Leisingera sp. NJS204: one gene and its partner. The protein of the gene in region 2 interacts with the protein of the main gene of each other region in a pairwise test. Links are inferred from orthologs where the notes say so. Each region holds a gene or a part of one and is shown on either strand. Other genes may lie near its edges.

What was found.
Region 1: the proteins of sfsA (region 2) and ETW24_RS09975 interact in binary tests that used the Escherichia coli proteins (3 or more experiments, as listed by UniProt). The link is inferred for Leisingera sp. NJS204 from one-to-one orthologs.

Annotation. Positions count from the first base shown.
Region 1 is NZ_CP035417.1:2,028,705-2,031,625, reverse strand. Bases 73-2,921 are described here. They hold ETW24_RS09975 (glutamate-5-semialdehyde dehydrogenase), read right to left. Parts: upstream 2,206-2,921; coding sequence 940-2,205; downstream 73-939. Other genes in these bases: proB (glutamate 5-kinase), read right to left, coding at 2,282-2,921; ETW24_RS09980 (histidine phosphotransferase family protein), read left to right, coding at 280-876; ETW24_RS09985 (DUF3553 domain-containing protein), read right to left, coding at 73-245. In the rest of the region: more of ETW24_RS09985, read right to left, coding at 63-72. UniProt on the Escherichia coli protein: Catalyzes the NADPH-dependent reduction of L-glutamate 5-phosphate into L-glutamate 5-semialdehyde and phosphate. The product spontaneously undergoes cyclization to form 1-pyrroline-5-carboxylate.
Region 2 is NZ_CP035417.1:3,431,799-3,434,724, forward strand. Bases 22-2,875 are described here. They hold sfsA (DNA/RNA nuclease SfsA), read right to left. Parts: upstream 1,874-2,875; coding sequence 1,169-1,873; downstream 22-1,168. Other genes in these bases: map (type I methionyl aminopeptidase), read right to left, coding at 22-108; ETW24_RS16680 (mechanosensitive ion channel family protein), read left to right, coding at 264-1,151; ETW24_RS16690 (competence/damage-inducible protein A), read left to right, coding at 1,922-2,644; ETW24_RS16695 (GNAT family N-acetyltransferase), read left to right, coding at 2,641-2,875. In the rest of the region: more of map, read right to left, coding at 1-21; more of ETW24_RS16695, read left to right, coding at 2,876-2,926. UniProt on the Escherichia coli protein: Binds to DNA non-specifically. Could be a regulatory factor involved in maltose metabolism.

The DNA of each region.
Region 1 (2,921 bases), 1.4 Mb from region 2 along the record:
AGGCAAAGAACGCGCAGCTTTTCAGGCGAATTAGATGGAGTTCGTTAACCCTTCATAAACCGTTATGGATCAAAGACGGGAATAAGGGAGACGCGCGCTCCGTCAATCACAAGCTTGCCTTGGTCGGGGAAATTCACGGTGATCTTGCCGCCCGCGTTCGATTGCACCTGCCCGACACCCCATTCAGGGTGATCCGGGTGCCGGACGAACATGCCGGGGGCTAAAATAGCGTTGAGGTCATTCATTGGCGGGTGGCCCAGTTCGGAGGAAGTATAAGTTATGGGTGTAGATAACGCCAATCTGGCTGCTTTGGTAGGGTCCCGGATCTGCCATGATCTGATCAGCCCTGTCGGTGCCATAAACAACGGTCTGGAACTGCTTGGAATGGCTGGCAGCATGTCCGGCCCCGAGCTGGAGCTGATCTCTGACAGCGTCGCAAATGCCAATGCCCGCATCCGTTTCTTCCGCATCGCCTTTGGCGCTGCCGGCGACCAGCAAATGGGCCGGGCCGAATTGATTTCGGTGCTGGAGGACATCAGCAAAGGCGGCCGGATCAAGTACCAATGGTCGCCTCTGGAGGGATGCACCCGCAGCGAGGCGCGCCTGTCCCTGCTGGCGGCTCTGTGCCTGGAATCCGCCCTTCCCTATGGCGGCACAGTTAAGATTTTCTGCGCCGGCGGCAAATGGACGGTAATGGGCGAAGGCCGCAAGCTGAACGTGGATGATGAGCTGTGGGCGCGGGTCAGCGGCGGCAATTCAAATGCCGAGATCACGCCGGCGCTGGTGCAATTTGCGCTGCTCCCCGAGGCCGCAAAGGAAGCAGACCGCACCGTCCGGCTGGAGCAGAGCCTGGAAAAGATCACGCTGCAGTTCTGATTCGCAGCTATTTCCGCAAAGAAACGCCGGGCCAGCCGCCCGGCGTTTTGCGTTTTCTGCCGGTTACGCCCGGGTGGTGCCGTCGCCGCGCACCAGATATTTAAAGCTTGTCAGCTGAGTAGCGCCGACCGGACCGCGCGCGTGCATCTTGCCGGTAGCAATCCCGATTTCCGCGCCCATGCCAAACTCTCCGCCGTCGGCAAACTGGGTCGAAGCATTGTGCATCAGGATTGCGCTGTCGAGTTCGGAAAAGAACTTCTGAACTGCAGCCTCATCCTCGGTGATGATGCAATCGGTGTGCTGAGAGTGATACGTGCGGATGTGCTGGATTGCTTCATCAAGGCCCGCTACTTGCTTGGCAGCAATGATGGAATCCAGGTATTCCTTGCCCCAGTCCTCGGAACTGGCAGCAGTCATACCACTCGGTCCGGGAAGTCCGGCTTCAGCGCGGATTTCCACGCCGGCGGATGCCAGGGCTTCCAACACTGCTTTACCCAGCGTTCCTGCGATGTCCTGATGGACCAGCAGGCATTCCGCGGCGCCGCAGATCCCGGTGCGGCGGGTCTTGGCGTTCAGCACCACATCCAGCGCTTTTTGCGGATCGGCGGCTTTGTCGAGGTAAATATGCACGATGCCTTCAAGATGGGCAAAAACGGGCACCCGTGCCTCGCGCTGGACCAGACCCACCAGGCCCTTGCCGCCACGGGGCACAATGACGTCGACATAGTCTGTCATGGTCAGCAGCTGCTGCACCGCAGCCCGGTCGCGGGTTGGCACCAGCTGCACAGCATCTTCGGGCAGGCCCGCGGATTTCAGCCCCTCGGCCAAGCAGGCATGGATTGCCTGACTGGAATGAAAGCTTTCCGAACCGCCGCGCAGAATGACCGCGTTACCTGATTTCAGGCAGAGCGCGCCGGCGTCCGCCGTCACATTCGGGCGGCTTTCATAGATTACCCCGATCACCCCAAGCGGCGTGCGGACGCGCTGGATCTTGAGGCCAGTGGGCTGTTCCCACTCTTCCATCACTTCGCCCACCGGATCGCGCTGTTCTGCCACCGCGCGCAGGCCGTCGACGATGCCTTGAATACGGGGCTCGTCCAGCATCAGCCGGTCCATCATCGCGTCGGACAGGCCTTTGGTCCGGCCGAACTCCAGATCCTTGACGTTCTCGGCGATGATCTCAGCCCGGCGGCTCCAAACCGCTTGGGCTGCGCCGATCAAGGCGGCATGTTTGCGCTCAGCACTGGCCGTGGCCAGGATCTGCGCCGCTTGCTTTGCACGTTTGCCAAGCTCCGCCATCACAGCGGGAATGTTTTCATTGTCTTTCATGTGTCTCGCGCCCTTGCCGGTCCTTTTATGGCACATCGGGTGCCTGCCGGCTGGAATAGATTATCAGATGGTCTGCTCAAAGCGCCATATCATCGCGGTGGATCAATGCGGCGCGGCCGGGATAGCCCAGCGTGGCCTCGATTTCCTGCGATTGGCGCCCTTGGATGGCGCGGGCTTCGTCCGCTGTATAGCGTGACAGCCCCTGCCCCAGTTTGCGCCCGTCTGGGCTAAGGATGGCCAGCGGATCGCCGCGGCCAAAGTCACCCCCCACATGACGCACACCTGCGGGCAGCAGGCTGTTACCTGACATCAGTGCGCGCGCAGCGCCTTCGTCGATGGTCAGAACACCGCGGGTCTTCATCGCGCTGATCCAGCGCTTTCGTGCGGCCTGCGGGTCGCCTTGCCCGGTGAACCAAGTACACGATGCGCCATCTTCAAGTGTTTTCAAAGGGTTCAATGGCGAACCTTCAGTGATTACCATGGCGCAGCCGGCTGCAGTGGCCATCTTTGCCGCCAGCAGTTTGGTGATCATCCCGCCTTTGGACAGGCCGGAAACACCATCGCCGGCCATCGCCTCAATCTCCGGTGTGATCTTGTCAATCCGGTCATAACGTTTGGCCTTGGGATCCAGCGCGGGGTTGGCGCTGTAGAAACCGTCAACATCGGACAGCAGGATCAAGGCATCGGCACCAACTGTCACCGCCACCTGTGCAGCC
Region 2 (2,926 bases):
GTCCAGAATACGCGCCGCCAAGGCACCCGCCTTGTGCATGCCGGCAAAATCGCCGGCTTCATGAATGCGGATGCCGTCCTTGGTTGTGCGGCCGTCTTTCGATCTCATCAGGCGGAGCTCCATCGGGTTTTGTTCCGTAGCTATCTAAGGGGTCTTGGCCAAAAGGGCCAGAGGGGGCAGCGGCGGCTTGGTGGAACTTTTTCAGCCTTGCTGCGTTGGACCGGGAGAGCGGAAACGGCACAAGCCAGGAGGAATGCAGCGGCATGGATAACATTGATGACCTGATGAAGACTGAGATTTACGGAGGAAAATCACTGGCCGATCTGGTGACGCTGGAATTTCTGGCACAGGCCTTGGGCAACGTGCTGGCCGCAACTGTCATTCTTCTGGCAGGCTTCATCGCCGCGCGCTGGGTCAAGCGGCGGATCGTGGCACTGGGCGATACCCACGCCAAACTCGACGTGACCCTGTTTCATTTCCTCGGCAATCTTGCGCGCTATGTCATTCTCGCCTTTGCGGTGCTGTTTGTTCTGAATACCTTTGGCGTCAAGACCACCTCGATTGTGGCGGCCATCGGTGCTGCCGGCCTGGCGATCGGCCTGGCCATGCAGGGTGCGCTGTCGAATGTGGCAGCAGGCGTGATGATCATCCTGTTCCGCCCGTTCAAGCTGGGTGATTTCATCGATGTGAACGGCGAAATGGGCACGGTGCATGAAATGACGCTTAACAATACTGTCATCGCCAGCCTCAGCAATCTGAAGGTGATCATTCCCAACTCCGAGGTTTGGGGCAATACCATCACCAATTACTCGTCTTTCGACACCCGCCGGGCAGAATGGACTTTTGGTGTCGGCTATGGCGCCAACCTGGCCACGGCAGAACAGGTGATCCGCGACACGATCATGGCCGACAGCCGCTCGCACAGCGATCCGGAACCCTTCATCCAGGTCAATGCGCTGAACAGCAGTTCGGTGGATTTTCTGGTGCGTGTCTGGGTCGATGCAGCCGAGTACTTTCAGTATCAGGCCGACATGAAGCGCAAGGTCAAAGAAGCACTGGATGCAGCCGGGGTCGACATTCCCTTCCCGACCCGGACACTGGTTCACGCCGAAGCTGCCAGCCAGGAAGACGAGGCCAGCAAGGCCGCCTGACCAGCAGGCCGGCGTTGCTAAGGTGCAGCGGCGATCGGTGCGCCGGCCTCGATCCCTTGCGGCGTGATCCTGGTGCCCAGCACCAGCCGCTCCACCCCGGCCGAATAGGCGCTGGCAAAGGCGGCGGCATAGGCCGGGTCGATATCTGCAGCCAGTTGAAACCGGTCGCAGTCGGTGCGTTGCACCAGATACAGCATCACCGCGCGGTGGCCCCGGGCCGCCATATTGGCCAATTCGCCAAGGTGTTTTGTGCCGCGGGCGGTGACGCTGTCCGGGAATTCCGCCAGGCCCGGTTCCCGCGACAGCGTCACGCTTTTCACCTCGACATAGCAATCCGGCAGACCGCCTTGCTGCAACAGAAAATCGACGCGGCTGTTCTCGCCGTATTTCACCTCCGGGCGCACGGTATTATAAGCGCTAAGTTCCGCGATCTCTCCGGCTTCCAGCGCAGCCCGCAGGGCGCGGTTCGGAACCGAAGTATCAACGCCGGTGAAATGGCCGTCCGCGTGCTCAACCAGGCGCCAGCCGTATTTCAGCTTTTTCTTCGGGTCGTCGTTCGGCTCCAGCCAGATCTTCATGCCCGGCTCTGCCAGCCCCATCATGCTGCCGGGATTGGCGCAATGGGCGGTAGCCTCGCGCCCGTCCTCCAGCCGGCAATCGGCAAGGAAACGTTTGTAGCGGCGGATCAGCACGGCGGGGATCAGAGGGGTTTCAAAGCGCATGGGCTTAGGCCTATATCTGCAAAGACGAGGTATCAAGGGAGGAAGATCATGGCCAATCCAACGGCTGCCATGCTGGTCATCGGAGATGAAATCCTGTCGGGCCGCACCCGCGATGCCAATATGCATTATCTGGCGGGCGAGCTGACCAAACACGGCATTGATCTGATGGAAGTGCGCATCGTCAGCGATGACGAGGCCGCGATCATCGGCGCGGTGCAGGCGCTGGCCGGGGCTTACGGCCATGTATTCACCAGCGGCGGCATCGGTCCAACCCATGACGACATTACAGCCGATTGCATCGCCAAAGCCTTTGACGCGCATCTGGACGTGCGCGGCGACGCCCGCGCGATCCTGCAAGCGCATTACGACACCCAAGGCTTGGAATTGAACGAGGCCCGCCTGCGGATGGCACGCATTCCGGAGGGCGCCGCGCTGATCGAAAATCCGGTCTCGGCCGCGCCGGGGTTCACCCTTGGAAATGTGCATGTGATGGCCGGTGTACCGCTGATCTTTCAGGCGATGGTGGCCAGCGTGATGCCGACCCTGACCGGCGGCCAGCCGATGCTGTCGCAGACCCTGCGGGTGCTGCGCGGCGAAGGGGAGATTGCCGGACCGCTGCGCGTACTGGCCGAGGCTTATGCGGATCTGTCAGTCGGCTGTTATCCGTTCCAAAAAGACGGCGCCTTTGGCGCCAATATCGTGATCCGCGGCACCGATGGCGCGCGCATTGATGCGGCAATGACAGAACTGGCAAAGGAGCTGGATCAGTGACCACCGATCCCCGTTACTACGCCGTGACCGACGCGACATGGCCGCCTGCCGCCACCCGCAGCCTGGGCCCCGTGACCCTGCGCGACGGTCAGGGCGGCGGCAGCCGGGTGTCGGCGGCGACCGTACACGGCACTGCCTCGGATGCGGAAATTGCCGCCGCTGAGGACGCAATGCGCGCGATGGGCCAGGACTGCCTGTTTATGATCCGCGATGGCGAGACGGATCTGGACGCGCAGCTGGCTGCACGCGGCTATGCGGTCAAGGATCCGGTCAGCCTGTGGA